2 regions of the Streptomyces sp. NPDC101178 genome follow, and region 1 is predicted to be linked to the other one. Evidence: riboswitches for the same ligand, from Rfam matches in the RefSeq annotation. Region 1 holds a riboswitch; the other holds the start of a gene.
The links. A riboswitch is a leader RNA that binds a small molecule or an ion and turns the genes downstream of it on or off. The one in region 1 is predicted to bind glycine.
Positions count from the first base shown of each region.

Region 1 (15,632 bases):
GCTCAAGGAGAGCTTCGACATCCGCACCAGCTTGTCCGATCAGGCGAAGGTGCGGCTGCCTGCCGCGCCGAGCCTGATCGTCCGTACAGCAGAGCCGAAGGCCGCCGGCAGTGATGCGGCAGAATCAGGGAAGGGCACATCGTGATCGCCGTACTGGGCCTCGTCGTGGGAGTCGTGGTCGGACTGTTGGTCCGGCCCGAGGTACCGGCGGTGGTCGAGCCCTATCTCCCGATCGCCGTGGTCGCCGCGCTCGACGCGGTCTTCGGAGGCCTGCGGGCCATGCTCGACGGCATCTTCGTCGACAAGGTCTTCGTGGTGTCGTTCCTCTCCAACGTCGTCGTCGCCGCGCTGATCGTGTTCCTCGGCGACAAGCTGGGTGTCGGCGCGCAGCTGTCCACCGGTGTGGTGGTCGTGCTCGGTATCCGGATCTTCTCCAATGCCGCCGCGATCCGCCGGCACGTCTTCCGGGCTTGAGGCCGATGAACAACGACGAGAACCAGAGCCGGTCCCAGCCGCTGCCCGAGCCTCAGCCGGTGCCCGAGCCGGAGAAGCCGGACGCCCCTGTGCAGCCGCCCGCCGCCGAGGAGGCATCGGGGCGCCGGAGGCTGCTGGCGGGCCTGTGGCCGCCCCGGCTGAGCCGTGCTCAACTCATCGTCGCCGTCCTGCTGTTCGGGCTCGGCCTGGGCCTGGCCATCCAGGTGCGGTCCACCAGCGACGACAGCACGCTGCGCGGAGCGCGCCAGGAGGACCTGGTCCGGATCCTCGACGAGGTCGACGACCGGACGCAGCGCCTCGCGGACGAGAAGCAGCGACTGGACGACCAGCGCACCGAGCTGGAGAACAGCTCGGACCAGGCCGAGGAGGCCCGGAAGCAGACGCTGGAGAAGGAACGCCAGCTGGGGATCCTCGCGGGTACGGTTGCGGCCCAGGGGCCCGGCATCACGCTGACGATCAGCGACCCCTCCGGTGGGGTCGCGGCCGACAAGCTGCTCGACACCGTCCAGGAGCTGCGCGCGGCCGGAGCCGAGGCCATCGAGGTCAACGGCGTGCGGGTGGTGGCCAATACGTACTTCTCCGGGGAGGGCGGTGACATCCAGGTGGACGGCAGGAAGATCGAGGCACCGTACGAGTTCCAGGTGATCGGCAAGCCGCAGGATCTGGAGCCTGCCCTCAACATCCCCGGAGGTGTGGTGCAGACGCTGGAGAAGGAGCAGGCCACGGCGGTGGTGGAGCGGTCCGACGACATCGTCGTCGACGCCTTGCGACCGGCGGAGCGGCCTGACTACGCTCGGTCGTCGTCCCCGTGATCGCGCCGGGCCGTAGGGCCGGTGGACGAGGGTACGAGGTTGCGGGGGGTCGGCGCACCGGATTGGTGGTGCGTGGTGGAAACTGTCGGGTGGATACGGACGTTCTGAAGATGTCCGGGTCGGCAGGTGTGTTCATTCAGGGTTCGTCCTGCCCCACGGGCGGGTCTATGTCGGTCAAGGGGAATCGCCCGTGAAGTTTTTTGCGAAGTTGTTCGGGAAGAGCGCGCGCGAGGACAGCAACAGTGCTGCCCGCCACCGTGCTCCGCGCCATGGCCAGGGCGAGGAGCAGGAGGCGGAGCGTCCGCTCTTCCGCGATGAGGTGTCCGGTGACGCCACTCAGACGGGTATCGACGTGTCGTCCGTTGACCCTGCCGGTGCCGGCCGCATAGGTTTCGGCGAATCATCAACCTCACGTTCTGGTGGAGGGTTCACCCCGGAGGGCTCGTCGATGCCGGTCTGCACGAGGTGCGGTCACTCCAATGCGGAGGCCAGCCGATTCTGCTCCAACTGCGGCGCGCCGCTGCGGGGCGGTGTCCCCGAGCGTGCCTCGGAGACGACGTCCACGATCTCGATCTCCGGTCTTGAGGCGTACGAGGCCGAGGCGACGGGCCAGACGGCCGCGCCTTCGCTCTCCCCGGAGGCCCAGGCCGCCGTCGACGCGCTGCCCGGAGGTTCGGCGCTGCTGGTCGTGCGCCGTGGCCCCAATTCCGGCAGCCGTTTCCTGCTGGACAGTGATCTCACGACCGCCGGCCGTCACCCGCAGAGCGACATCTTTCTCGACGACGTGACCGTGTCGCGGCGTCATGTGGAGTTCCGCAGGGGTCCGGACGGTAGCTTCACCGTGGGTGACGTCGGCAGCCTCAACGGCACCTATGTCAACCGTGAGCGCATCGATTCGGTCCTGCTGTCCAACGGCGACGAAGTCCAGATCGGAAAGTACCGCCTGGTCTTCTATGCGAGCCCGCGGGGCGTGTGACCAGCCCCCGGATCTGTCCGGGGGGACCCCCAGGAAGGCCCATGCTGCGAACACCGACAGGCGGTGCCGGTGACGGTACCGCCACCGCGGACGCGCGCTGGGTGAGCATCGGTACGGTGCTCACCCGGCTGCGCGAAGAGTTTCCGGAAGTCACGATCTCCAAGATCCGTTTTCTGGAGGCCGAGGGGCTCATCGAGCCGCAGCGGACTCCCTCCGGGTACCGGAAGTTCGCGCCCGGCGATGTGGAGCGCCTCGCGCAGGTGCTCCGCATGCAGCGGGATCACTATCTGCCGCTCAAGGTCATCCGGGAGCACCTGGACGCCGTGGCCCGGGGAGAGCAGCCCGCGCTGCCCTCGCCGGGCGGTCAGCGCGACCTCGGCGACGGTGTGTGGGAGTCCGGCCCGGGTGCGGCGACCGCCGCGCGGATCGGGCGTGCCGAGCTTCTGGCGGCCGCCCAGGTCGACGAGGAGCAGCTGGAGGAGTGGGAGTCGTACGGACTCATCGTCCCGGCTCCTGAGGGCGGCTACGACGCCGAGATGGTGACCGTGGCCAAGCTGGTGGCGGATCTGGGGCGATTCGGCCTTGAGCCGCGGCATCTGCGCGCCATGCGTGCCTCCGCCGACCGGGAGGCGGGGCTGGTCGAGCAGCTGGTCGCGCCGCTGCGACGGCACCGTAATCCGCAGACCAGGGCCCATGCCGAGGCCACCGCGAACGAGCTGGCCGAGCTCTCCGTACGGCTGCACGCGGCACTCGTCCAGAGCGCTCTGCGCAGCCGTCTGCACTGAGCTCGGCGGAGCCCGACTACCCAAACATGGCGAGCACGTCCTAGGGTTGCTGTGTGAACGAGCTCGACGTTGTCGGTGTCCGGGTGGAAATGCCCTCCAACCAACCGATCGTTCTCCTGCGTGAAGTGGGAGGCGACCGGTACCTCCCCATTTGGATCGGTCCGGGGGAGGCGACCGCCATTGCCTTCGCCCAGCAGGGCATGGCTCCGGCCAGGCCGCTGACCCATGACCTGTTCAAGGATGTGCTCGAGGCCGTGGGCCAGGAGCTCACCGAGGTCCGCATCACGGACCTTCGCGAAGGGGTCTTCTACGCGGAGCTCGTCTTCGCCAGCGGGGTCGAGGTGAGCGCCCGGCCGTCCGACGCCATAGCGCTCGCCCTGCGGACCGGCACGCCGATCTACGGCAGTGACGGCGTGCTGGACGACGCGGGTATCGCGATCCCCGACGAGCAGGAGGACGAGGTGGAGAAGTTCCGCGAATTCCTCGACCAGATCTCACCGGAGGACTTCGGTACCAACAGTCAGTGACCGTCCCGCACAGGGGCACCGTCAGCGCATCCGACAAGCCTTTCCCGGAAGCGAGACACGGGAAACCACCCTCAGGGTGATTATCACTCGGCGTGCCGAGTGTGGCGATCGTTGACGCACCCCCAGTGACTGCCTACCTTCGAGTGGGCAGGTCAAGGACGGAGGTCGGCGTGAGAAGCAGCGGCGACGGTACGGCGGCGGGTGGGCCGTATCCGCAGCACGGCAGTGGAGCCGACCACGCCATCAGGCAGCCGGTTCAACCGGCAGCGGTGGCAGCGGGCGGCGTGGCAGCGGCGAGCGGTGCCGGAGACATCGGCTATCGCGGACCGACGGCGTGCGCGGCGGCGGGCATCACGTACCGCCAGCTGGACTACTGGGCGCGTACGGGGCTGGTCGAGCCGAGTGTGCGACCGGCCTACGGGTCGGGCACCCAGCGCCTCTACAGTTTCCGGGACGTGGTCCTCCTCAAGATCGTCAAGCGGTTCCTGGACACCGGGGTCGCTCTGCAGAACATCCGCACCACGGTGCAGCACCTGCGGGCCCGGGGGTTCCAGGACCTTGAGCGGATGACGCTGATGAGCGACGGCGCGACGGTCTACGAGTGCTCGTCGCCGGACGAGGTCGTCAGCCTCCTCCAGGGCGGACAGGGCATCTTCGGGATCGCCGTCGGTGTCGTCTGGCGGGATGTGGACGCGGCGCTCTCCCAGCTCCACGGCGAGCGGGTCGACACCGGTGAGACCCTCATCGGCAACAACCCGGCCGACGAGCTGGCCCGGCGGCGCAACCGCGCCGGATGAGCGGCTGAGCGCACAGGGGCGGCTACCGACAACGGGGCGGCCCGGCACTCCACGGAGTGCCGGGCCGCCCCGTTGTCAGTGGCGTAGGGCAGCATCGGAGGTGTGAGACCCGCGCCGACCATCCTCCACCTGGACATGGATGCCTTCTACGCCTCTGCGGAGCAGGCAGCCAAGCCCAGTCTGCGTGGAAAGGCGGTCGTGGTGGGCGGCCTCGGCCCTCGCGGGGTCGTCGCCACCGCCTCGTACGAAGCACGGATCCTCGGCGTGCATTCCGCGATGCCGACGGCCCAGGCCCGGCGGCTCGCGCCGAACGCCGCCTATCTGGTGCCCCGCTTCCCGCTGTACCGGTCGGTGAGCGAGCAGGTGATGGAGCTGCTCGGGCGGCTCTCGCCGCTGGTGGAGCCGCTGAGCCTGGACGAAGCCTTCGTCGACCTGGAGGCGGGCGGGGTGGCGGACGACTCGGTGTCGGCCCGGATGACGGGGGAGCGGCTGCGTACGGCCATCCGGGAGGTGACCGGGCTGAGCGGGTCGGTCGGTCTCGCCGGTTCCAAGATGCTCGCCAAGATCGCCTCAGAGCAGGCCAAGCCGGACGGGCTGGTGCTGATAGAGCCGGGCACCGAGCGCGAGCTGCTGGCCCCCATGTCCGTACGGACGCTGCCCGGCGTCGGGCCCGCCACCGGCGACCACCTGAGGCGGGCCGGCATGACCACCGTCCACGACCTCGCGGAGGCCGGAGAGGCGGAGCTCGTACGGCTGGTCGGCAAGGCTCACGGCCACGGGCTCTACCGGATGGCGCTGGGGTTCGACGACCGGCCGGTGGTCGCCGAGCGGGACGCCAAGTCCGTATCGGTCGAGGACACCTTCGACGTGGACCTGCACGACCGGGTGCGCGTGCGTGCCGAGGTGGAGCGGCTGGCCGTGCGGTGCGTGGAGCGGCTGCGGTCCGCCGACCGGTCGGGGCGCACGGTGGTGCTGAAGGTGCGCCGCTACGACTTCTCCACCCTGACCCGCTCCGAGACGCTTCGAGGCCCCACGGACGACCCCACGGTGGTCCGTGAGGCGGCGGCGAGGCTGCTGGAGGCGGTGGACACCACCGGCGGCGTACGGCTGCTCGGCGTTGGCGTCACGGGGCTTGCGGACTTCACGCAGGAGGACCTGTTCGCGCAGGCCGCGGATGCCCGAGAGCTGGCGGAGGCGCCCGAGAAGCCGGTCGCGGACGACGACAGGAAGCCGGTCGACGAGGAGCCCGAGAGCGCCGAGCAGTTCGCCGCCCGGCGCTGGCCCGCCGGACACGACGTCCGCCACGCGGTGCACGGACACGGCTGGGTGCAGGGGAGCGGGGTGGGGCGGGTGACGGTGCGGTTCGAGGAGCCCGGCGGCCCGGTCGGCCGGGTCGTCACGTTCCGGATCGACGACCCGGAGCTGAGCCCGGCCGACCCCATGCCGCTGGTGCGCGACCCGGTCGACTACTCCTCCTGGCCCGCCAGCCTGCCGAAGTCACGGTCGGGTCCGGTCTCCTCGGCGGGCGGGGAGTCAAGCCCGTAATGGCGGTAGAGCTGCAGCTCCTGCTCCGGGGAGAGGTGCCGGCCGACGCCGAAGTCCGGGGCGCCCTTGATCAGCGCGCGGTCGAAGGGGACCCGCAGCGTGTCCTCGACGAACTCGCTGGGTTCCAGCGGGACGAAGGCGTCCCGGCTGAAGAGGCCGGTGCGGACGGCCGCCCACTCGGGGACGCCCGTCGCGTCGTCGAGATAGACCTCATCCACCGTTCCGATCTTGGCGCCCTTGCGATCGAACGCCTTGCGGCCGATCAGGCGGCGCGGATCGATGTCGGTCTGCACGTGGCCTCCCACTGGTCGCTTCTGCTCAAGGGGTTTCCCCGGCCGCTTCACGAGGGTCCCTCTCGCTCCACCAGCACCAGACAAGTGCAGATCCGTGGCGTCGGCCACTCGAGGACTCCACGGGGATGGCCGCTGGTAGGCTGGCAGGTGGCTGCTGACCCCGTGCGGGAGAGTCCTCCGGTGCAGAATCCGGAGGCGCCGAAGGAGCAAATCCTCCCCGGAATCTCTCAGGCCCCCGTACCGCACGGACGAGGTCACTCTGGAAAGCAGGGCGGGTTCGTGCCGGCAGATGCCGGGACGGATCCGACCCTCACCGACGGTGAAAGTCGGCACGCCTCCGGGCGCGCCGGTGAAGCTCTCAGGTTGAGATGACAGAGGGGGAGGCCGTTCGGGCACCCGCGCCGTGGTGCCCCTCGCAGGTCGTGACAGACCAGGAGGCCTCCACCATGACCCCCCGTCGCACTCCGCTCTCCCAGCTGGAGCAGGGCATTCCGTTCGAGCAGCGCCACATAGGGCCCGACGCCGAGGCCCAGGCGAAGATGCTCGCCCAGGTCGGCTACGGCTCCCTCGACGAGCTGACCGCCGCCGCGGTGCCCGACGTGATCAAGAGTGCGGAGGCCCTGAACCTTCCCTCGGCCCGCACCGAGGCCGAGGTGCTCGCCGAACTGCGGTCGCTGGCCGACCGCAACAAGGTGCTCGCCCCGATGATCGGTCTCGGCTACTACGGCACCTTCACGCCGCCCGTCATCCTGCGCAACGTCATGGAGAACCCGGCGTGGTACACGGCGTACACGCCGTACCAGCCGGAGATCTCCCAGGGCCGCCTGGAGGCCCTGCTGAACTTCCAGACGATGGTCGCCGACCTGACCGGACTGCCCACCTCCGGCGCCTCCCTGCTCGACGAGGGCACCGCGGCCGCCGAGGCCATGGCGCTCGCCCGGCGCGTCGGCAAGGTCAAGAACGGCGTCTTCCTGATCGACGCCGACACCCTGCCGCAGACCATCGCCGTCATCCAGACCCGCGCAGAGCCGACCGGCGTCGAGGTCGTCGTCGCCGACCTCAGCGACGGCATCCCGGCCGAGATCGCCGAGCGCGGCGTCTTCGGCGTCCTGCTCCAGTACCCGGGCGCCTCCGGTGCCGTCCGCGCCATCGAGCCCGTCATCGAACAGGCCCACGGACTCGGCGCGATCGTCACCGTCGCTGCCGACCTGCTGGCCCTCACGCTGCTCACCTCGCCCGGCGCGCTCGGCGCCGACATCGCGGTGGGCACCACCCAGCGGTTCGGCGTCCCGATGGGCTTCGGCGGGCCGCACGCCGGCTTCATGGCGGTCCGGGAGAAGTTCGCCCGCTCCCTGCCCGGCCGCCTCGTCGGCGTCTCCGTCGACGCCGACGGCAACAAGGCCTACCGCCTGGCCCTCCAGACCCGCGAGCAGCACATCCGCCGCGAGAAGGCCACCAGCAACATCTGTACGGCACAGGTGCTGCTCGCCGTCATGGCCGGGATGTACGCCGTCTACCACGGCCCCGACGGGCTGCGCACGATCGCCCGCCGCACCCACCGCTACGCCGCGATCCTCGCCGAGGGCCTGTGTGCCGCCGGCGCCGACGTCGTGCACGGCGACTTCTTCGACACGCTGACCGTCAAGGTGCCCGGCAAGGCCGCGGACATCGTCGCGGACGCCCGCGAGCGCGGCGTCAACCTCCGCCGCGTCGACGCCGACCACGTCTCCGTCGCCTGCGACGAGACCACCACCCGGGCCCAGCTCTCCGCCGTCTGGGCCGCCTTCGGCGCCGACGCCGACATCGAGGCGCTGGACGGTTCGGCCGCCGACGCGCTGCCCGAGGCGCTGCTGCGCTCCGACGACATCCTGACCCACCCGGTCTTCCACCAGCACCGCTCCGAGACCGCGATGCTGCGCTACCTGCGCAAGCTCGCCGACCGCGACTACGCGCTGGACCGCGGCATGATCCCGCTCGGCTCCTGCACCATGAAGCTGAACGCGACCGCCGAGATGGAGTCCATCACCTGGCCCGAGTTCGGCGCGCTGCACCCCTTCGCCCCGGCCGAGCAGGCGCAGGGCTTCCTCACCCTCATCCGCGAGCTGGAAGAGCGTCTGGCGGAGGTCACCGGTTACGACGCCGTCTCCATCCAGCCGAACGCCGGCTCCCAGGGCGAGTTCGCGGGCCTGCTCGCCGTGCGCGCGTACCACCGGGCCAACGGCGACGACCAGCGCACCGTCTGCCTGATCCCGTCCTCGGCGCACGGCACCAATGCCGCCAGCGCCGTCATGGCGGGCATGAAGGTCGTCGTGGTGAAGACCGCCGACGACGGCGAGGTCGACATCGCGGACCTGCGGGCCAAGATCGAGCAGTACCGCGACGAGCTGGCCGTCCTCATGATCACCTACCCGTCCACGCACGGGGTATTCGAGGAGCACGTCGCCGACATCTGCGGCGAGGTGCACGACGCGGGCGGCCAGGTCTACGTCGACGGCGCCAACCTCAACGCGCTGGTCGGGCTCGCCAAGCCCGGCAAGTTCGGCGGCGACGTCTCGCACCTCAACCTGCACAAGACGTTCTGCATCCCGCACGGCGGCGGCGGCCCCGGCGTCGGCCCGGTCGGCGTCCGCGCGCACCTCGCCCCGTACCTCCCCAACCACCCGCTCCAGCCCGCCGCGGGCCCGGAGACCGGCGTGGGCCCGATCTCGGCCGCCCCGTGGGGCTCGGCGGGCATCCTGCCGATCTCGTGGGCGTACGTGCGCCTGATGGGCGGCGAGGGGCTCAAGCGGGCCACACAGGTCGCGGTGCTGGCCGCCAACTACATCGCCAAGCGGCTGGAGCCGCACTTCCCGATCCTGTACAACGGCCCGGCCGGACTCGTCGCGCACGAGTGCATCGTCGACCTGCGATCGATCTCCAAGGCGACCGGCGTCTCCATCGACGACGTCGCCAAGCGTCTGATCGACTACGGCTTCCACTCGCCGACCATGTCGTTCCCGGTGGCCGGCACGCTGATGATCGAGCCGACCGAGAGCGAGGACCTCGCCGAGCTCGACCGGTTCTGCGACACCATGATCGCGATCCGCGCCGAGATCGAGAAGGTCGCGTCCGGCGAGTGGAGCGCGGACGACAACCCGCTCGCCAACGCCCCGCACACCGCCGCCGCGCTGGGCGGCGACTGGGACCACGGCTACAGCCGCGAGGAGGCCGTCTTCCCGGCCGGTGTCTTCGCCGCGGACAAGTACTGGCCGCCGGTCCGCCGTATCGACGGTGCCTTCGGCGACCGCAACCTTGTCTGCTCCTGCCCGCCGCTGGAGGAGTACGACAACTGACGCTCAAAGGCTCACGCCTGACACGCGTCGGGGCCGGTGCGGGGATCTCCCCGGGCCGGCCCCTTCTCCGTACAGCTGGTCCCTTACGTTCGCCCTCAGGCGGCCTTCACCACGCGGCCTGCCGCCAACGGCCGGTGCGGTGCGATGATCTGCCCGTCCGGCAGCAGCTCGCCGGTGTCCTCGAAGAGGAGGACGCCGTTGCACAGAAGGCTCCAGCCCTGTTCCGGGTGGTGGGCCGTCAGGCGGGCCGCCTCCCGGTCGGGGGAGTCGGCGGTGGGGCAGGGTGGCTGATGCTGGCACATGGATGGGTTCTTTCGCTGCGTCGAGTCGAGTGTCCTGCGGCTGGATGAGTGGTTCATGGCCGCCCCCGTATCAGTCGGTCCGGTCCCAGTGTTGCCCTACGGGGGTGATTCCGCAGGGATTTCGCGGCAGCTCCCCTACTCCTCTCATGACGCGTCACCCGCGCGGACGGTTCACCGCAACTGCACTGTCCCTTCGGGTGGTTCGGGGTGGCCGGACCGGGCTAGTCCGAGTGGGTAAGAGGGAGCCCCCGCGGTGGCCCGTTCCGCCGAGGGGCGTACCGGTCACCGCGGGGGCCTGTCCCTCCCGGCCGCCGGTCAGGCCGAGCTGAGCAGCGGTCCGGGTGCCACGCGCAGGGTCATGACGGGCAGCAGATCGGCGACCCGGTGCGGCCGGTGCGCGGCGATGCCCGGAGGCGCCGGTGCCAGCGGCACCAGGACGTCGGCCGGGGCGAGCACCCCGGTGGAGGCGTCGTCCTCCGTGTCGTCGTGCAGCCAGAGGGTGAGCATGTACAGCTCCGGTATGGAGAGAAGTCTCGCCTGGTACGTGGTGGCGGAGGCCTCGGCCTGGCGGACCGCCAGCTCCGTCGAGGCGAGATAGGGGCCCTCGAAGAAGTGCGAGAAGCTCCAGCCGTCCGGCGTGAGCATGGTGTCCGCGGCGGCGATCGCCCGGTCCTCGCTCCGGATCAGGAAGCGCCAGGCCGCCAGACGGGTTCGGGGTGCGGTTCTGGTCGGAGCGATCCGGTCCAGGACGTGTACGGGAAGCGGCAGTTCGGGGCTGAGCGGTCCCTGGGCGGACCGGAGGGCGGACGTGCGCGCCTGACGGACCGCGGTGGGGGAACCGAGGGCCGCGAGAACACTGCGCAGGGCGGGCGCGGGAGCCGGGGGGACATGCAGCGGCATAGTGGGTCGCCTCTCACTTGGAGACACGGTGATGCGTGGGCGGGTGCAGACGGCGCTGTCGGCGTGCGGGGCCAGAGGAGGCCGATGGCGGGCCGGTTGCGTCAACTCTCTGCCTCGTCAGGCGGAGTTTATACGACACGTGTTCACACAGTGTTTCCGCTAGCTGCCGGGGATATTTCGCGCAAGGCGACATCCGGACTTCGGAATGCGGGTTTCCTGGTGATTTGATCGGCCGCTTTCCGCCCCGGCCTGCGCCTCTTTCTGTGGAGCGGTAGGCCGAAACTCATCGGTCATTCCGCCACGCACTCCCCGGCCGAAAATGCCGCTCGCCGCGTGCCCCCGGAATGTGCCCCCGGTCTCCTTCACCCAGCCTAGCGGGTTTCCGGAGGGCTGTGGGGCGTTACGGATCACTCCCACTGGGCATTATCGATCGTGATGCGCGGCCCGGTCGGCGGGCCGACCACTGGAGGAGGGACCCCTCGATGGGGGAGAAGGTCGTGGCGGGAGCCGTTGACCTGTCCGATCGGCAGGCATACCGGACCAAGCTCAACCAGTGCCTGGAGGGGCTGGGCAGACTGCTGGAGGAGCGGAGGTTCGACCGGCCGCGAAACCTGATGGGGCTGGAGATAGAGCTGAATCTCGCCGGCTCCGACGGTCTGCCCCGGATGATGAATCAGGAAGTGCTCCAGCGCATCGCGAGCCGGGATTTCCAGACCGAACTCGGGATGTTCAATCTGGAAGTAAATATCGTTCCGCACCGGCTCGGCGGCCGGGTATTCGATCAGCTCTCGGAGGAGTTGCGGACCGGTCTCGCCTACGCCCACCGCAAGGCCGGTGAGGTGGACGCGGGGATCGTCATGATCGGAATCCTCCCGACGCTCGGCGAGCACGACGTGGTCTCGGCGAATCTCTCGGACGTGGACCGCTACACGCTGCTCAACGATCAAATGGCGGCGGCCCGCGGCGAGGATTTCACCCTGGATATCGAAGGCGTGGACCACCTGGTCTGCTCCTCGCCCTCGATCGCGCCCGAATCGGCCTGCACCTCGGTCCAGTTGCACCTCCAGGTGACCCCGGCCCGGTTCGCGGACGTGTGGAACGCGGCGCAGGCGATCGCCTCCGTCCAGATCGCGCTCGGCGCCAACGCCCCGTTCCTCTTCGGCAAGGAGCTCTGGCGGGAGTCGCGGCCGCCGCTGTTCCAGCAGGCCACCGACGTACGGCCGCCGGAGCTGGCGAACCAGGGGGTGCGGCCCCGGACGTGGTTCGGGGAGCGGTGGATCTCCTCCGCGTACGAGCTCTTCGAGGAGAACCTGCGCTACTTCCCGCCGCTGCTGCCGATCTGCGAGGAGGAGGAGCCGCTGCGGGTCCTGGACGAGGGCGGCGTGCCGGAGCTGGCCGAGCTGGTCCTGCACAACGGGACGGTCTACCGCTGGAACCGCCCGGTGTACGACGTCGCCGACGGTGTCCCGCACCTGCGCGTGGAGAACCGGGTCCTGCCGGCCGGGCCCACCGTCACGGACGTCATCGCCAACGCGGCCTTCTACTACGGGCTGGTCCGGGCGCTCGCCGAGGAGTCCCGGCCGCTGTGGAGCAAGCTGCCCTTCGAGGCCGCCGCCGAGAACTTCACCGAGGCCTGCCGCCACGGCATCGAGGCCGAACTCCTCTGGCCGCGACCGGGCCGCGCCGGCGGACTGGCCAGGATCCCCGCCGTACAGCTCGTCCAGGAGGAGCTGCTGCCGCTGGCCGCGGCCGGGCTCGACGCCTGGCAGATCGAGCCGGCCGACCGGGACCGGTACCTAGGGGTCATCGAGGAGCGCTGCAAGCGCCGGGTCAACGGGGCCTCCTGGCAGGTCGCCACCTACCGCCGGGCACTGGAGGCCGGACTCGGACGGGAAGCGGCACTGGCGGCGACGACCCGGCGCTACGCCGAGCTGATGCACGCGGGGGAGCCGGTGCACACCTGGGCGGTGGGGTTCCCGGCGCCCTGAGGCACGTTCGTAACGTGGCGTGCTTCCGTACGGGAGTGAGGGCGGCCGGGTCCCCGCGCCGCCCTCACTCCTGGGCGGCGCGGCCGTTCTGGCCGGCGGCCATGATGGCCTGGAGGATGACGGCCTGGATCTCCGCCGGGTCGCTCACCTCGTAGCCGTCGCCGCCGGTGACCCGCGCGATCTCGGCGACCTCCTCGCGGTCGGCGTCCGGGCCCACCGCGATGGCGATGATCGGGACCGGGCGCTCGGGGTCGGCCAGCTCCTTGAGGCGGTCGATCAGCCCGCTCCGGGAGATGCCGTCGTCGTCCTGGTTGGAGCCGTCGGTGAGGATCACCAGAGCGTTGAACTTGCCCTTCACGAAGGTCGACCGGGCCTCTTCGTACGACGCCAAGGCCGTGTCGTACAGCCCGGTCGCCCCACCCGGCACCGGCTGCAGCCCCGCGAACGCCGCCGACAGCTTCTCCCGGTGGGTCGAGCCGCCCTGGACCGGGTCGCCCAGCCGGCGGGTCTCCATGACCTTGCGGTAGTCCTTCGCGCCGTCCAGAGTCGTGGCGAACTCCCACAGGCCGATCTCGTCGTCCGGAGTGAACTGGGCGAGCGCCTGGATGAGCGACTCCTTCGTGACGTCCATCCGCGACAGGCCGCGTCCCGGCACCGGCGTGGCCATGGAGCCCGAGGCGTCGACCACCGTGGTCAGCCGGGCGCTCTGGACGGTGATCGTCCACATCCCCAGCATCTCCTGGAGCTGCTTCGCCGAAGGCGGTTCGGCCGCCGAAGTGGCGTACGGCTGCGGTGACCTGCCGCCCGCCGACGCCACGACGGTGTCCTCGGCGGCTCCGCTCGGCGGCCGGAACCCGTGCCGGGCGAAGACGTCCCGCGAGCTCTTGTCGTTGAGCAGGGTCATGAAGCGCAGGGCCGCGCGGGACTGGGCGAGGGTCAGCTTCTCCTCGTCGACCAGCGTGTACGGGTAGTCGAGCAGCGGAGTGCCGTCCTTGGGGTAGAAGAGGTCGAGCTTGCCGCTGCCGGTGGCCTCCGCGTTGTGGGTGAAGGCCGCCTGCTCGGATATGAGGACGGCCTGGTTGCGTCTCGGATTGCCCTCCTCGGCACCCGTGCCGCTCCGCGCCAGCGTCTCCAGCACCTGCGCGTCACTGTCCGACATCCGCTCGGCCAGCACCTTCGCGGTCTCCGCGACCCGGGTGTCGCTGTCCCCGCCCTGCTGCGCGGAGGAGCCGCCGATGCTGGTGAGAGCGAGGAGGCCGGTGGCGCTGCGCGCCGGATCGGCCGCACCGAGGCGGACCTTGTCCGCGGTGAGAGCGGCGGTGACGACCTCGGCCCAGGAGTACGTCTGCTCCGGCCAGCCCAGCCGCTTCGAGGCGGCCGGCACCATGGCGAGGGCCACCGGCGAGGAGGCCACCGAGTCCGAGGGCGAGATCGGCGTGCCGGCGCCGAGCCCTTCGGCCCGGTCCAGCCACAGGTCGGAGTCGGGCAGCCAGACCTGGAAGTCCGGGGCCTCGGCGCCGCTCGCGAGAGTGTCGGCGACCTTGTAGGAGTCGCGGGCCACGATCTCCACGTCCAGGCAGTGGCCGTCGGATCTCACCTCGTCCGCGAGGGCCTGCTCGGCGATGTCCCGGACGGCCGGCGCGATGTCCGGCGAGGCGGCCAGGGTCAGGCGTACGGCGGAGTCCTCGCACGACTCGGAGAACGACCACAGGCCGCTGTTGACCGCCACCCCCGTTCCCGCCGCCACCGCGAGGACGAGCAGCGTGGCGATGGCGATGGTGCGCCGCCGGCGCCGGGGAGACGTGCCCCCGCGTTCCTCCGGCGCGTGGGCGTCGGGCAAGCTGTGGCGTCCCATGTCGGTGGTGCCCCCCTGAAGACGAACGATGAACGGTGAACAAGGAAAAGGGGGACCGCACCATCGGCAATGGTGGTCGTCCCCCGGCCTGTCGCGCATGATCTTCGTACCTGCATTCGAGACCCTAGCGGGACGGTGGGCGGGATGAGACGCGATTGCAGAACAAAAGGCAGGTGGACCGGTGGAGGTGGGGCGCGTGGCTGATTCTTATCCCCAAGAGGGCGTATCACGAAGGATCTTGCGGTCGGAGACGGTGCTGGTCCTGGCACTCTCGCTGGGCGCGAGTGCGGTCTCCGCGCTCATCAGTTTTGTCGGATCGCTGACGAAACCGGGGGGCTTGAAGGACCAGGCGGCGACGCTGAACGGTTCGTACGCCCCGGGCCGTCCATGGCTGGATCTGGCTTGGCAAATGTTCGGGATCGCAACGGCCCTGGTGCCGGTGGCGCTGGTGGCGCACCTGCTGATCAGGGAGGGCGCCGGGCTGCGGACGATCGGATTCGACCGGACCAGGCCCTGGTTCGACCTCGGTCGCGGGACGCTGATCGCGGCGGGCATTGGCAGCGCGGGGCTCGCGTTCTACCTGATCGCCCGCGCGACCGGCTTCAACCTCACCGTCGTACCGGAGTCGCTGCCCGACGTCTGGTGGAAGTTCCCCGTGCTCATCCTCTCGGCGGCGGAGAACTCCGTGGTGGAGGAGGTGATCGTCGTCGCGTATCTGCTGCGGAGGCTGGACCAGCTCGGCTGGACCCCGATGGCCTCGCTGGTGGCCAGCTCGGTGCTGCGCGGCTCGTACCACCTCTACCAGGGCATCGGCGGCTTCATCGGCAACATGGTGATGGGCGTCGTCTTCGTCCTGCTGTACCGGCGCTGGGGCCGGGTGGGGCCGCTGGTCGTCGCCCATACGCTGCTCGACATCGGGGCGTTCGTCGGGTACGCGCTGCTCGCCGGGAAGGTGGACTGGCTGCCGACGCTGTAGGGACGGCCTGTTCCAGGGCTCAGAGGGTGGTCAGCAGTTCGCCGTCGAT
Region 1 is NZ_JBIWOZ010000013.1:4,512-20,143, forward strand. It holds gene ACIRR8_RS29245 (DUF881 domain-containing protein) at 1-145, shown strand, start outside; gene ACIRR8_RS29250 (small basic family protein) at 142-474, shown strand; gene ACIRR8_RS29255 (DUF881 domain-containing protein) at 480-1,307, shown strand; gene ACIRR8_RS29260 (FHA domain-containing protein) at 1,498-2,283, shown strand; gene ACIRR8_RS29265 (MerR family transcriptional regulator) at 2,325-3,068, shown strand; gene ACIRR8_RS29270 (bifunctional nuclease family protein) at 3,122-3,595, shown strand; gene ACIRR8_RS29275 (MerR family transcriptional regulator) at 3,766-4,392, shown strand; gene ACIRR8_RS29280 (DNA polymerase IV) at 4,495-5,937, shown strand; gene ACIRR8_RS29285 (PRC-barrel domain-containing protein) at 5,859-6,230, opposite strand; glycine riboswitch at 6,386-6,483, shown strand; gene gcvP (aminomethyl-transferring glycine dehydrogenase) at 6,677-9,562, shown strand; gene ACIRR8_RS29295 (DUF5999 family protein) at 9,658-9,864, opposite strand; gene ACIRR8_RS29300 (hypothetical protein) at 10,180-10,764, opposite strand; gene ACIRR8_RS29305 (glutamate--cysteine ligase) at 11,247-12,752, shown strand; gene ACIRR8_RS29310 (substrate-binding and VWA domain-containing protein) at 12,817-14,607, opposite strand; gene ACIRR8_RS29315 (CPBP family intramembrane glutamic endopeptidase) at 14,804-15,583, shown strand; gene ACIRR8_RS29320 (PhzF family phenazine biosynthesis protein) at 15,603-15,632, opposite strand, start outside.

Region 2 (15,632 bases), on a different contig from region 1:
GGGCCGAGGCAGTGGTCCCGGTCCGGCATGGCGGGCGGCAGGGCGGTGGTGCGTACGTCGTCGGGAAGCGCGTCCAGGTCGCCGTAGGTGGCGAGGACCCGGATGCGCTCGATCTCGCTGCCGTCCTCGGCGTACTGGAAGAGCGAGGCCTGTCCGGTGGAGAGGGTGCGGCCGGTGCGGACGGTCTGCGTCCGGATCACCGCGGGGCCGGGGACGGAGGCGGTGAGGTAGTGCGCGGAGACCGAGAACGGGTCCGAGTGCGGCAGCGCCTCGCCCAGCGCGCGGCCCAGGAGTGCCAGCAGGTAGCCGCCGTTGACGGCGTGGATGATGGTCCAGCCCGCGGAGAGTTCCGCGTCGTAGACGCCCTCCTCGCGCAGGGTGACCGCGGTGTCGCGGTCGAACTCGCTGTCACCGATGGTTGCCGGAGCGGTCTGCGCCGCCGCCTCTGTCGCTGCCTGTGCCATGGCATGCACGGTACACGGATAGCGTTACTGAGCGGTAGCTTTTTGGGTCGCTCAATCCCGCGTCTAGACCTCTTCCGCCCGCGCCGAGGACCGGTTGTACGCACGCGGCGCACGCCAGTGGAAGCGCAGGGCCAGCAGGCGCAGAGTGAAGGCGGCGATCACCGCCAAGCCGCTGGTCAGAGCGTTGAGGGTGTCGAAGCGGATGCAGAGGACGACCATGGTGGCGCCGACGATCGCGGGCACCGCGTACAGGTCGCGGTCCCAGCGCAGCAGCGACGGCACCTCGTTGGCCAGCACGTCCCGCAGCACACCGCCGCCGACCGCCGTGGCCAGCCCGAGCGCCGCCGAGGCCGTGAGCCCGAGGCCGTACTCGTACGCCTTGACCGTGCCGGTCACGCAGAACAGGCCGAGCCCCGCCGCGTCGAAGACGTTGACGCCGACCTGGATGCGCTCCACGTGCGGGTGGAGGAAGAAGACCAGTCCGGCGGCGAAGAGCGGGGTGATGAAGTAGCCGAGGTCGGTGAAGGCGGCGGGCGGGATCGCGCCGATCATCACATCACGGAACAGCCCTCCGCCCAGCGCTGTCACCTCGGCGAGGACCGCGATGCCGAAGACATCGAAGTTCTTGCGTACGGCGAGCAGCGCGCCCGAGATCGCGAAGACGAAGATCCCGACGAGATCGAGCGCATGCTGGACGGAGGGCGTGAACAGTTCGGTGAGCACCGGGCAATTGTGCCGGTCCTACTCGGCGGCTCCGTCCTTCGCGGACACGGCGACAGGCGCGTCGGCCTGGCCCGGCACCTTCGGGGCCTCCTGCGGAGTATCCCCCTCCGACACCTCCACCGCCTCGGCCGCCACCGCCTTCGTGGCGACGACCGCCTCGATGCCGGTGGCCAGGGTCTGCTTCACCGTCCCGGCCTCGATCTCGGCCGTGAAGTGGCAGGCCACCTTGTGCCCGTCGCCGGTGTCGAGCAGCGGCGGGCGCTCGGTCGCGCACTTGGTCTCCTGCACCCACGGGCAGCGGGTGTGGAAGCGGCAGCCGGCCGGCGGGTTGGCCGGGGAGGGCAGGTCGCCGTGGAGCAGGATGCGCTCGCGGCGGTCCTCCACCTCCGGGTCCGGCACCGGGACGGCCGACATCAGCGCCTTGGTGTACGGGTGCCGGGGCCCCGCGTACAGCGCGTCGCTCGGCGCCTCCTCGACCAGCCCGCCCAGGTACATGACCCCGATGACGTCCGAGATGTGCCGGACCACGGCGAGGTCGTGCGCGATGACCAGGTAGGTCAGGCCGAGGGACTCCTGGAGCTCCTCCAGCAGGTTGATGACCTGCGCCTGGACCGAGACGTCGAGCGCCGAGACCGGCTCGTCGCAGATGATCACGTCCGGCTCCAGGACCAGCGCGCGGGCGATGCCGATGCGCTGGCGCTGACCGCCGGAGAACTCGTGCGGGTAGCGGGACATCGCGTTGGCCGGGAGGCCGACCTTGGCGAGGATCTCCTTGATCTTCTCCCGGCGCTCCGCCTGGTCCTTGCCGATGTTGTGGGCGGCCATGCCCTCGGCGAGGATCGACTCGATGTTCTGCCGCGGGTTGAGGCTGCCCAGCGGGTCCTGGAAGACCATCTGGAGGCGGCGGCGGAAGGTCCGCATCTTCTCGTCCGGCAGCTGCGCGAGGTCGGTGCCGTCGAAGACGACCGCCCCGTCGGTGATGTCGTTCAGCCGCAGCACCGCGCGGCCGAGCGTCGTCTTGCCGCACCCGGACTCGCCGACCAGACCGTACGTCTGGCCGGCCTCCACGCTGAGCGAGACGCCGTCGACGGCGTAGACATGGCCCACCGTACGGTCGAAGAAGAGGCCCTTCTTGACCGGGAAGTGGACTTTCACGCCGTCCAGTTCGAGCAGGCTCATGCCGGGACCTCCGCCTTGGGCAGGACCGGGTTGACGCAGCGGACCTGGTGTCCGGCCGCGCGTGGTTCGGTCAGTTCGGGGGTGCCGGTGAGGCACTCCATCGTGTAGTGGTCGCACCGGGGTGCGAAGGCACAGCCGTCGGCCCAGGCGATCTTGTCGTTGATGGAGCCGCGGATCGGGTTGAGCGGCTCGCCGCGCGGTGCGTCCAGGCGCGGGATGGAGCCGAGCAGGCCGTGCGCGTACGGGTGGGTCGGGTGGGCGAACAGCTCTCGACGGCCCGCCGACTCCACGGCCCGGCCCGCGTAGAGGACGTTGACCTCGTCGCAGAGGCCTGCCACCACACCGAGGTCGTGGGTGATCATCAGCAGGGCGGTGCCCTCCTGGTCGACCAGTTCCTTGAGCAGCTCCAGGATCTGCGCCTGGATGGTCACGTCGAGCGCGGTGGTCGGCTCGTCCGCGATCAGCAGTCGGGGCGCGCAGGCCACCGCCATGGCGATCAGCGCACGCTGGCGCATTCCGCCGGAGAGCTGGTGCGGGTACTCCTTGAGCCGCCGGTCCGGGTCGGGGATGCCGACCCGGTCGAGCAGCGACGCCGCCTCCTTGCGGGCCTTCTCGCCCTTGAGGCCGCGGTGGCGCTGGAGGATCTCGGTGACCTGGATGCCGATGGGGACGACCGGGTTCAGCGAGGAGAGCGGGTCCTGGAAGATCATCGCCAGCTGGCTGCCGCGCATGTCGCGGAGCTTGCGCTCGCCGATGGTCAGCAGGTCCCGGCCGTCGAACTCGGCCCGTCCGCCGATCCGTACACCCTTGCGCGGCAGCAGCCCCATCAGGGCGAGCGAGGTGACGGACTTGCCGCACCCCGACTCCCCCACCAGGCCGACGACCTGGCCCTGGTCGACGTCGAAGGAGACGCCGTCCACGGCGGTGGCGTCCTTGCGGCCGCGCGCGGTGAAGGTGACGCTGAGTTCTTCAACTGAGAGCAGTGGCATGGGACGTCAGCCTCGCAACTTCGGGTCGAGGGCTTCCCGCATGGACTCGCCGAGCAAGGTGAAGCCGAGTGCCGTGATGATGATCCCGATGGCCGGATAGGCGGCCATCATCGGCTCGTTGTCGAAGAAGCGCTGCGCCTGCGAGAGCATCACGCCCCACTCGGGAACGGCCGGGTCCGGGTTGCCGAGCCCCAGGTAGGAGAGGGCCGCCGCCTCGATGATCGCGGTGGCGAGGCTGAGCGTCGCCTGGACGATCACCGGGCTCAGCGAGTTCGGCAGGATCTGGGTCAGCACGATCCGCTTGCGGCGGATACCGACCGCCTTGGCGGCGAGCACATAGTCCGCGCCGCCCTGCACCAGCATCGAACCGCGCAGCAGGCGGGCGAAGATGGGGATCTGGACGACACCGACGGCGATCATCACGGTGGTCAGCGACTGTCCGAGGACCGCGGCGATGGAGACGGCCAGGAGCAGGGACGGCAGCGACAGCATGATGTCGGTGAAGCGCATCACCACGGTGTCGACGCGTCGGCCGACCTTGCCGCCGAGCGTGGCGGCGGCGCCGGAGAGGATGCCGACCGCGGCGCCGATGATCAGGCCGATGAGCATGGAGACCACACCGACGAGGAGGGTCTGCCGGGCGCCGACGAGCCAGCGCGAGAACATGTCGCGGCCGAGGTGGTCGAGGCCGAACCAGTTCTCGCCGCGCATGCCGACGAACTTGCCCTGGTTGGGGAAGACCTCGCTGCGCCAGTTCTGCGCGGTGGGGCCGTGCGGCGCGAGCATCGGGCCGACGATGGCGACGACGATGAAGGCGGCGATGATCGCCGCTCCGATGATCGCCATCTTGCTGGAGCGCATCCGGCGGAACGCCTCGCGCCAGAGGCTGGTGCCGGCGACGGACTCGGAGCTCTGGGTGAGCTCGGCGAGACGGTCGATCTTGTCTGCTTTGTTGGTCAGAAGCGTCACGTCAGTGCACCCGCACTCTCGGGTCGATGATGCTGTACGCGAGGTCGACCAGGAGGTTGATGAGCACGTACACCATCGCGATGAAGAGAATGAACCCGACGAGGACCGGGTAGTCGCGGCCGTCGATCGCGGTACGGATGAACGAGCCGATGCCGCCGAAGTCGAAGACGGACTCGGTGAGCACCGCACCGGAGAGCAGGCTGCCGGTCAGCAGGCCGACCGCGGTGATCACCGGCAGCAGCGCGTTGCGGAGCACATGGCGGCCGCGGACGACACGCTTGTCCAGGCCCTTGGACTCGGCGGTGCGGATGTAGTCCTCGCCGAGCACCTCCAGGACGCTGGCGCGGGTCATCCGGACGATGACGGCGAGCGGGATCGAGGCCAGCGCGAGGGCGGGCAGGATCAAGTGCATGATCGCGTCCCAGCTCGCGTCCAACTCGCCGGTCAGCAACCCGTCCAGGACCGAGAACCCGGTGATGTCGGTGGCGTTGAGGCCGGTGGTGAGCCTTCCCTGGCTCGGGAACCAGCCCAGCTGGACGGAGAAGATCCCGCGCAGCAGCATGGCCAGGAAGAAGACCGGGATGCAGATGCCGAGCAGCGATCCGGAGACGGACGCGACGTCCAGCCAGCCGCCGCGGTGCTTGGCCGCGAGGTAGCCCATCGGGATGCCCACGACCACGGCGATCAGGATGGCGGCCACGCTGAGTTCCACGGTGGCCGGGAAGCGCAGGGTGAACTCGTCCCACACCGGCTGGCCGGTCTGGGTGGAGGTTCCGAGGTCGAGCTCGAAGATGCGCTTGAGGAAGCGCCAGTACTGGACGTGCACCGGCTCGTCGAGCCCGAGTGCACGGTTGATTCTCGCCACTTCGGCTTCGGTGGCCCGCTCGCCCAGGATCGCTGAGGCGGGTCCGCCGGGCAGTCGGTTCAGCCAGAGGAACAGCAGGACCGACAGGCCGAGCAGGGTGGGAATGAGCTGGAGAAGTCTTCTGACGACGAGTCGCAGCACCCCGCATGCCCCTTTCTCACGTGCGTCGAAGCGGGTCCGCCCGGCCACCTGGTTGCTGTGGCCGGGCGGACCCGCTGATGTGCGATTACTTGAAGGAGACCTCGGCGAAGTTCTCCTGCGTCAGCGGGGAGACCTTCGGCGGGTTGACGTTCTTGGCGAACGCGATCGCCGGCGGGGAGGACGAGATCGGCACGCCCGGGACGTACTCCATGATCGCCTCGTTGGCCTTCTTGTAGGCCTCGGTGCGACCGTCGGTGTCGGTGATCTTGGAGGCCGCGGTCACGGCGCCGAAGACCTTCGGCTCCTTGAAGCCCCACTGCTTCTCGGCCTTGGCGAACCAGGTGCCGATGAAGTTGTAGCCGTCGTTGAAGTCACCGGTCCAGCCGAACAGGTGCAGGGCGCAGGAACCGGCCTCGACGCCGTCCACGTAGTCCGGGGCCCACTTCATGGCCTTCGGCCTGACCGTGATGCCGGCCTTCTCCAGGTCGGCCTTCATCAGCTCGAACATGTCCTGCGGGGCAGGCATGTACGGGCGGGTGACCTCGGTCGGGTAGCAGAAGTCGATGGAGAGCTTCTCCTCGCCGGCCTGCTTGAGGAGGCTCTTGGCCTTGGCGGTGTCGAACGGGTACGTCTTCACCTTGTCCGAGTAGCCGGCGACCGTGTCGGGCATGAACTGGGTCGCCACCTTGCCGCCCTCGGGCAGCTGGGTGTTGACGAGGTTCTCGCGGTCGATGGCGTGCGTGATCGCCTGACGGACCTGCGGCTTCTTCAGCGCCGGGTTCGCACCCTGGCTCATGCCGACGTAGAAGATGTTGAAGACGTCGCGGGTCGGGACCTCGAAGCCCTGCTTCTCCAGCGTCGTCACATCGGCGGGAGCGACCAGGTCGTAGCCGTCGATGTCACCCGCCTGGAGCGCCTGGCGACGGGTCTCGTCGGTGGAGATGGTGCGGAAGACCAGATTCTTCACCTTGGCCTTGTCGCCCCAGTAGTCGTCGAAGCGCTCCAGGGAGACTTCCTTGTTCCCCTTGTTCCACTTCACGATCTTGTACGGGCCGGTGCCGGCGACCGTGCCGGCCTCCTGGCTGTACTTGGGGTACGTGATCGCGTCGCCCTTGGCGGACGCGTCCTGCTTCTCGTACTCCTTGATCGCCTTCGGCGAGTGGATCGCGAGCGCCTGGAGGGAGAATCCGCCCGGCAGGTTCGCCGAGGGCTCGTTCACCTCGATGACGGCCGTGTTCTCGTCCTTGGCGGTGCAGGACTTGTAGTTCGCCTTGGGCGCCTCGGCGTCCTCGTTCTTCGCGAACCCGCCCATGATGCTCTGCCAGTAGTAGGAGACCGCGCTGGACTGGTAGGTGCCCTTCCAGTTGAACCAGTGGTCGTAGTTCGCGCAGACCGCAGCGGCGTTGAACGCCTCGCCGTCGTGGAACTTCACGCCCTGGCGCAGGTTGAACGTCCAGACCTTGCCGGCCGCGTCGCCCTCCCACTTCTCGGCGAGTCCGCCGACCAGCTTGCTGCCGCCGGGCTCGTGCTCCAGCAGCGCCTCGAACGCCTGGCGGGTGACGCGGAACGTCTCGCCGTCGCTCGCGAGGGCCGGGTCGAGGGAGCCGGGGTCACCGGATCCGGCGAAGACGAAGGTGTCCTTGTCGCCCCCCTTGGCTCCGTCGGTGTCCCGCTCGCTGGAACAGCCCGTGGCGATCAGACCGACAGCGACCGCTGTCGTGATCGCCCGGACAGCCCGGGACTTGAATATGCGCATGGGTCCACCCCTGGTTCGCCATGTGGTGAGGTTTGATGGCCGCACACTACAGACGGGGTACATCGCAAGAGAACAGTCCGGATAGCGGTGATACCTAGTCGAGACCCGGACAGTTAACAAACCGCCCAGTTCCGGGACATCCCTCCGCGCCCGGTTAACGCGCCGGAAATCCGCGGGTGTTCGGAGCGGGGGGTCTCCTGCGGCGGGTCGGTGACGGCGGACGGACCCGCAGGTCAGCGGTGCTGCTGCGGCGGGTATCCGTAGCCGGGGGCAGCGGCCGGCGGCGGGCCTGCCGGGGCGTGCGGCTCGCGGTCGTAGAACGGGCGGGTGTTGGCGCGCAGCCACATCGCGACCGGGTCGTACTCGTCGGACATGGCGACGGTGGAGACGGGCAGCCCGTCGGGGACCGCGCCGACCGACTGCCGCATCATCGCCCGCACCGCGTCGACGGACTCCCGCCCGGTGTCGTACAGATCGAGACCGATCGCGAGGTACGGGACACCGACGGCGGGGTGCACCCAGGCGCGGCGCAGCGAGCGGACGGCCGGGGTGCGGTGGGCGTTCTGGGTGAGCTGGGCGTAGAACTGCGGCAGCTCCACGGCGGGCTCGGTCAGCCGGAGCGGTCCGGCGGGGAGCCGGTCCAGGCCGGTGGAGATCCGGCGCAGATCGAGCCAGGGGATGCCGACGCCGCCGCCGGGCGCGTGCGGGTTGAGCCAGATGCCCCAGCGGTCGGGGAAGAGGGCGCGGGCGATCTCCCGGCCGGAGACCAGCTCGTGGGAACGGCTCCAGCCGCTGGCGGAGAGCTCCTGCGCGGAGGTGACGCACGGCGCGTAACCGAGTCCTTCGACCTCCATGGAGCCGTACTGCGCGTCCGGTGAGCCGGCCGTGCCGTGCCAGAGCAGCATCCAGATGCGGCCGTCGGCGAGGGCCGCGAGCAGCGCCTCGTAGGCGTCGTAACGCCCGGGGCTGACCTGGCGCAGCATGTGCTCGACCTGACCGGCCGCCGCAGTGCCTGACGCACTCACCCTGGGTCCCGCCCCTCATCGATCCGTCGACGCTCCCGGGCACACGGGAGCGGCCCCGCCATCAAACCAGCTTATGCGCCACTTCTGACACCGACTTGACGCCACGGTCGGCCGGCGCCCGCGATCACCGCGCGGCCGGTGGCTTCGCGCGGTACGTCCGGTGGCTTTCGCGCCGCACGTCCGGCGGCTTTCGCCCGGTATGCCCGGTGGCTTTCGCGCCGTACGTTCAGTGGCCTTCGCGCCGGTAGAACGGGCGTACTTTCTCGCGCATCCAGTCGCCGACCAGGTCCTGGGCCACGTCCAGCAGGACCAGGTTCACCGGCCAGGGCACCTCGACGCGGCCGAGCGCCCGTCCCAGGGCTTCCATCGGGGCGCTCTGGCCCGCGCCGTCCCAGGTGGCGAACTCGACGCCGACGAAGAGGACCGGGTCGCCGCCCTCGATGCTGGCGAGCGCGCGGCGGGCGGTGGAGACCACGCCGGTGGCCTCGAACTCGGCGGAGACGGCGGTGAGGAAGTCGACCGGGTCGTGCTGCCAGTCCGGTTCGTACAGCTTGACCCGGCCGCCGCTGGCGGGACCGTCCAGCGCGGTGCGCCCGGCCCGGCAGAGCTCGGCGACGGCGGGCGGCGGCAGCGGGATGCCGACCGCGCCGCCCGGGTTCACCGCGATGCCGACCTGCGGCGGCAGGCCGCGGGCGAAGTCGCGGGCGGGCGCGACGGCGAAGGACATGTGGCTGCCGACGCAGCTGAGGAACTGGCCCTCGGAGCTGAAGACGGGGACGTACGCGGCGCCGTCGATGTCCATCATCGGCAGGTCCAGGTCGGCGCTGGCGGGCGAGCCGCCGTTCGGCAGCGGCACCCAGACCGAGCTGCGGCCGAGCACCTCGACCAGGCGGCCGCCCGCGTCGGCGATGCCGAGGGAGGCGGTCAGGACCTCTTCGAGCTCGTTGGCGGGCCACGCGTGCTGGGGGTGCGCCTGGGCCGGTGCCGGAATCTCCACTGCCTCTGTGCCTCTCTCGGCTGTCGTCGCTGGCGTTGTTCCGGCCAGAACCCTAACCGGAGTGGTCGGCCGGGTCGTGGGCGTTTGTGAAGGTGATCCGCTCCAGCGCGGTCGCGGCCTCCCGGTCCAGCAGCACCGCCGAGGCGCAGCCGACGGGCAGCGCGCCGCGTTCGGTGTCGCGGATCAGCCGGCCCACCGCGTGCCGGTGCCGGGCGAAGGCGTAACCGGAGACGCCCCGGCCGCGCTCGCGCTGGCCCTGGCGGGCGGTCTCCGGGTCCACGTCCAGCAGGAGCAGGCGCAGGGTGCGGCCCCGGCGCGCGGCGTGCCGGGCGAGCCAGTTCCGTACCCAGGTCTGCGTACCGCAGTCGTGGACGACGACCGAGGCGCCGGAGCGCAGCACGGCCCAGAGCCCGAGGTAGTGGGCGGCGCGGACCAGGGGGCGGTAGAGGGCGTACGGGAGTAAGCGGGGCAGGGCGGCGGCCCAGCGGTCGCGGGTGTTCTGCGAGTCGATGGCGTGGCCGGCCACCGCACGCCGGATCATGGTGGACTTGCCGCCGCCGGGCAGCCCGGAGACGACCACGATGTCGCCGGGGGTGAAATCGAGGCTGTACGGGGTGTGGTCCGCGCGCCCGCGCAGATCACGTACCCCCGGCGCGGGCGCGGTGAGCAGCTCCTGTACGGATGCGCCGGGCGCCGCGGCCGGCTCCCGTACCGGCGCTCCGGCCCGCTCGGGCAGCTCGCGCGCGGGGGCGCCCGGCTGTGCGGGCATCGCGCCGTCCGCGAGTCCCGCGGTCGGTACCGACCGCTGCAACGTCATCGCCCATCCCCCTGCTGTCGGGCCGGCCACGCCTGATCCTGAAGTGTAAAGAAAGGGCAAGGCTCCACAACCGTCATCGCCGTTCATCCACCCGTTGTGGACCGGCCTCCCCACGGGGGCGCAATGCGTGCGATGATGACCGCGCCAACTGCATACCGGCCGTTCGAATCCGCGCGGGAGAGTTCCGGCCACAGTGTGAGCCGGGCGCCGAAGGAGCAAGATCCTCCCTTGAATCTCTCAGGCCCCGTACCGCGTGGATGAGGCAGATCTGAAAAGCGGGCCGCTCCGGCGGCTCCACCCAAGGTGCAAGCCGAGCCCTGTGACCAGGGCGCCCCGCTACCCGGGGCATACCCCGGCAGGGGCTATCGGCGAACCTCTCAGGTTCCGATGACAGATGGGGAGGATTTCCGTCCTGACGTCGTCATGCCCTGGAGCCATGCCCATGAGCACTGCCCCCCGTCTCACCGCCCTCGACGCGCTGCACCGCTCGCTCGGCGCCACCATGACCGACTTCGCGGGCTGGGACATGCCCCTGCGGTACGCCAGTGAGCGCGACGAGCACAACGCCGTACGGACCAGGGCCGGGCTCTTCGACCTGTCGCACATGGGCGAGATCACCGTCACCGGTCCCGAGGCCGCGGCCTTCCTGAGCTACGCGCTGGTGGGCAACATCGCCACCGTCGGCAACGGCCGGGCCCGCTACACGATGATCGTCCAGGAGGACGGCGGGATCGTGGACGACCTGATCGTCTACCGCCTGGGCGAGACGGAGTACATGGTCGTCGCCAACGCGGGCAACGCGCAGATCGTGCTGGACGCGCTGACCGAGCGGGTCGGCGGCTTCGACGCCGAGGTGCGCGACGACCGGGACGCGTACGCGCTGCTCGCGGTCCAGGGTCCGGAGTCGCCCGCGATCATGAAGGCCGTCACCGACGCCGACCTGGATGGGCTGAAGTACTACGCGGGCCTGCCGGGCACGGTCGCCGGGGTGCCTGCGCTGATCGCCCGTACCGGCTACACCGGCGAGGACGGCTTCGAACTCTTCGTCGCGCCCGAGCACGCCGAGCGGCTGTGGCGCGCGCTGAGCGAGGCCGGCGAGGCGCACGGCCTGATCCCGTGCGGCCTCTCCTGCCGGGACACGCTGCGCCTGGAGGCGGGCATGCCGCTGTACGGGCACGAGCTGACGACGGCGCTGACCCCGTTCGACGCGGGCCTCGGCCGGGTCGTGAAGTTCGAGAAGGAGGGCGACTTCGTGGGGCGCGAGGCGCTCCAGGCCGCCGCCGAGCGCGCCGAGAGCGCCCCGCCGCGCAAGCTGGTCGGCCTGATCGCCGAGGGCCGCCGGGTCCCGCGAGCCGGTTTCTCCGTCGTCGCGGACGGCAAGGTGATCGGCGAGGTCACCTCCGGAGCCCCCTCCCCCACCCTCGGCAAGCCGATCGCCATGGCGTACGTGGACGCGGCCTTCGCCGCGCCGGGCACCGGGGGCGTGGGCGTGGACATCCGGGGCACGCACGAGCCGTACGAGGTCGTCGCGCTGCCGTTCTACAAGCGCCAGAAGTGATATCCCGGAAGGAACCGGGCCTCTCGCTCCACCCGGGCGTCACGGAAGTGACGTACCTCCGTCTCACCCCGTAAGACCACCGTTCATCAGCACTCCCCCGCGTACAGGAGAATTCAGGTCATGAGCAACCCCCAGCAGCTGCGGTACAGCAAGGAGCACGAGTGGCTGTCGGCCGTCGAGGACGGCGTGGCCACGATCGGCATCACGGAGTACGCGGCCAACGCGCTCGGTGACGTCGTCTACGCCCAGCTTCCGGAGGTCGGTGACACGGTGACCGCAGGCGAGACCTGCGGTGAGCTGGAGTCGACCAAGTCCGTCAGCGATCTGTACTCGCCGGTGACCGGAGAGGTGACGGCGGCCAACCAGGACGTCGTGGACGACCCCTCGCTGGTGAACTCCGCTCCCTTCGAGGGCGGCTGGCTGTTCAAGGTGCGCGTCACGGACGAGCCGGCCGACCTGCTCTCCGCCGACGAGTACACCGCGTTCTCCGGCAACTGAGATCTGAGACCTTAAGGGACCCCCTGATGTCGCTTCTGAACTCCTCCCTCCACGAGCTGGACCCGGACGTCGCCGCCGCCGTCGACGCCGAGCTCCACCGCCAGCAGTCCACCCTCGAAATGATCGCCTCGGAGAACTTCGCTCCGGTCGCGGTCATGGAGGCGCAGGGCTCCGTCCTCACCAACAAGTACGCCGAGGGCTACCCCGGCCGCCGCTACTACGGCGGCTGTGAGCACGTCGACGTGGTCGAGCAGATCGCGATCGACCGGATCAAGGCCCTGTTCGGCGCCGAGGCCGCCAACGTCCAGCCGCACTCCGGTGCGCAGGCGAACGCCGCCGCGATGTTCGCGCTGCTGAAGCCGGGCGACACGATCATGGGCCTGAACCTGGCCCACGGCGGTCACCTGACCCACGGCATGAAGATCAACTTCTCCGGCAAGCTCTACAACGTGGTCCCGTACCACGTCGACGAGACCGGTGTCGTGGACATGGAGGAGGTCGAGCGCCTCGCCAAGGAGTCCCAGCCGAAGCTGATCGTGGCCGGCTGGTCCGCCTACCCGCGGCAGCTGGACTTCGCCGCCTTCCGCCGCATCGCGGACGAGGTCGGCGCGTACCTCATGGTCGACATGGCGCACTTCGCGGGCCTGGTCGCGGCCGGGCTGCACCCCAACCCGGTGGAGCACGCCCACGTCGTCACCACCACCACGCACAAGACCCTCGGCGGTCCGCGCGGTGGCGTGATCCTCTCCACCCAGGAGCTCGCCAAGAAGATCAATTCGGCGGTCTTCCCTGGGCAGCAGGGCGGCCCGCTGGAGCACGTGATCGCGGCCAAGGCGGTCTCGTTCAAGGTCGCGGCGGGCGAGGAGTTCAAGGAGCGCCAGCAGCGCACCCTGGACGGCGCGCGGATCCTGGCCGAGCGCCTGGTCCAGCCGGACGTCACCGAGGTCGGCGTCTCCGTCCTCTCCGGCGGCACCGACGTGCACCTGGTCCTGGTCGACCTGCGCAACTCCGAGCTGGACGGCCAGCAGGCCGAGGACCGGCTCCACGAGCTGGGCATCACGGTCAACCGGAACGCCATCCCGAACGACCCCCGTCCCCCCATGGTCACCTCGGGCCTGCGGATCGGCACCCCGGCGCTGGCCACACGCGGCTTCGGCACCGAGGAGTTCACCGAGGTCGCGGAGATCATCGCCGCCGCCCTCAAGCCGTCGTACGACGCGGACGACCTCAAGGCCCGCGTGGTCGCGCTGGCCGAGAAGTTCCCGCTGTACCCCGGCCTGAAGTAGCGCCTGGCCTGCGGTTCCGCGCATCGTGACGGGGCACCGCGCACACTGAGGAGAGTGAGCGCGGTGCCCCGTTCCTTGCCCCCGGTCTGAAATTTTCACCCCGCTTGCCCCGCTTGTCCCCGCACCGCCCAGGCAGACAACGGCGTCTTCCAACCCCCCAAGGAGTCCTCCCGTGGCCATCTCGGTCTTCGACCTCTTCTCGGTCGGCATCGGCCCGTCCAGCTCCCACACGGTGGGCCCGATGCGGGCCGCCCGGATGTTCGCGCGCCGCCTGAAGAACGAGGGCCTGCTCGCGCACACGACCTCGATACGGGCCGAGCTGTACGGCTCCCTCGGCGCGACCGGACACGGCCACGGCACCCCGAAGGCGGTCCTGCTCGGCCTGGAGGGCGAGTCCCCGCAGACGGTCGACGTCGAGTCCGCCGACGCTCGGGTCGAGGCGATCCGCTCCACCGGCAGGATCAACCTGCTCGGCATGCACGAGATCGCGTTCGCCTTCGACGACGACCTGATCCTGCACCGCCGCAAGGCGCTCCCGTACCACGCCAACGGGATGACGATCTTCGCGTACGACACCGAGGGCGCCCCGCTCCTGGAGAAGACGTACTACTCGGTCGGCGGCGGCTTCGTGGTGGACGAGGACGCGGTGGCCGGCGAGAACCCGATCGTCCCGGACGACACGGCCCTGCGGCACCCGTTCCGTACGGGCGACGAGCTGCTGCGCCTGGCCCGCGAGACCGGCCTCTCGATCTCCTCGATGATGCTGGAGAACGAGCTGGCCTGGCGCACCGAGGCGGAGATCCGCTCCGGGCTGCTGGACATCTGGCGGGTCATGCAGGCCTGCGTCTCGCGCGGCATGTCCCGCGAGGGCATCCTCCCCGGCGGCCTCAAGGTCCGCCGCCGCGCCGCCAACTCGGCCCGCCAGCTGCGCGCCGAGGGCGACCCGCAGGCCCACGCGATGGAGTGGATCACCCTCTACGCGATGGCGGTCAACGAGGAGAACGCGGCGGGCGGCCGCGTGGTCACCGCCCCCACCAACGGCGCGGCGGGCATCATCCCGGCGGTCCTGCACTACTACATGAACTTCGCGGCCCACGGCTGCACCGAGGCGGAGAAGGAGGACAGCGTCGTCCGCTTCCTCCTCGCCGCCGGCGCCATCGGCCTCCTCTTCAAGGAGAACGCCTCCATCTCCGGCGCCGAGGTCGGCTGCCAGGGCGAGGTCGGCTCGGCCTGCTCGATGGCGGCCGGCGCCCTCGCCGAGGTCCTCGGCGGCTCCCCCGAGCAGGTGGAGAACGCCGCCGAGATCGGCATGGAGCACAACCTGGGCCTGACCTGCGACCCGGTCGGCGGCCTGGTCCAGATCCCGTGCATCGAACGCAACGGCATGGCGGCGGTGAAGGCGGTCACGGCGGCGAAGATGGCGCTGCGGGGGGACGGCAGCCACAAGGTCTCGCTGGACAAGGTCATCAAGACGATGAAGGAGACAGGGGCCGACATGTCCGTGAAGTACAAGGAGACGGCCCGCGGCGGGCTCGCGGTGAACATCATCGAGTGCTAGGCCGAGCGGCCCTGACCAGCGCTTTTATAGCTTTCAGCGCGGTCAGGGCCTTTCCCGTCCACCCGGCGGAGAGGCTCCGGAGCTACTGCCTGCTCGCGATGCGCTCCTCCGCGGGCTGCTCGTGAGCTTCGGCGGGCTGCTCCTTCGGGGCCGACCTGGGGAGCCAGCGCAGGGCGGCCGTGCCGAGGGCGGCGTGCAGGAGGCTCGCCACGACCACGACGACGTGCAGGCCGGTGACGAACGCGGACTTCGCGTCCTGGATGGCGGACGGGAGCAGGGAGGGCAGCTGGAGGGTCTCGTCGAGGGTGGGGGCGAGGTCCGGGCCCTGGAGGCGGAAGAGCAGCGCGGCGAGGGAGCCGAGGAGCGCGATGCCCAGGGCGTTGCCGATCTCGTTGCTGGTCTCGGCGATCGCGCCGGCCGAACCCGCCCGCTCCGCGGGGACCGCGCCGACCGCGGTGTCCGCGACGACGGCGAAGGAGATGCCGTATCCCAGTCCCGCGATCACGGTCGAGGCGATGTACCAGCCGATCCCGCCGGTGACCGTGGTGGGGAGCAGCATCAACAGGCCGCCCGCGATGGAGAAGTGGCAGATGAGGAGCGCGGCCCGCTTGCCGATGCGCTCGACGACGGCCGGGGTGATGATGCAGGAGAGGGTGAGGGCCGCCGCGCCCGGGAGCGCCAGGAGCGCCGCGTGCAGGACGCTCAGGTTCAGCACGGACTGGAGGTAGATGCCGGACAGATACGCCGCCGCCGACCATGCGGCCAGGGGCAGCAGGCCGGTGATGATGGCGATGGTGAAGACGCGGT
Region 2 is NZ_JBIWOZ010000002.1:268,392-284,023, forward strand. It holds gene ACIRR8_RS05350 (thioesterase family protein) at 1-464, opposite strand, end outside; gene ACIRR8_RS05355 (trimeric intracellular cation channel family protein) at 528-1,187, opposite strand; gene ACIRR8_RS05360 (ABC transporter ATP-binding protein) at 1,206-2,366, opposite strand; gene ACIRR8_RS05365 (ABC transporter ATP-binding protein) at 2,363-3,355, opposite strand; gene ACIRR8_RS05370 (ABC transporter permease) at 3,362-4,324, opposite strand; gene ACIRR8_RS05375 (ABC transporter permease) at 4,326-5,330, opposite strand; gene ACIRR8_RS05380 (ABC transporter substrate-binding protein) at 5,416-7,086, opposite strand; gene ACIRR8_RS05385 (enhanced serine sensitivity protein SseB C-terminal domain-containing protein) at 7,320-8,111, opposite strand; gene ACIRR8_RS05390 (enhanced serine sensitivity protein SseB) at 8,338-9,108, opposite strand; gene ACIRR8_RS05395 (AAA family ATPase) at 9,161-9,925, opposite strand; glycine riboswitch at 10,090-10,187, shown strand; gene gcvT (glycine cleavage system aminomethyltransferase GcvT) at 10,368-11,483, shown strand; gene gcvH (glycine cleavage system protein GcvH) at 11,604-11,981, shown strand; gene glyA (serine hydroxymethyltransferase) at 12,008-13,267, shown strand; gene ACIRR8_RS05415 (L-serine ammonia-lyase) at 13,440-14,825, shown strand; gene ACIRR8_RS05420 (MFS transporter) at 14,908-15,632, opposite strand, start outside.
Region 2: another riboswitch for glycine. It lies ahead of gcvT (glycine cleavage system aminomethyltransferase GcvT); the one in region 1 lies ahead of gcvP (aminomethyl-transferring glycine dehydrogenase).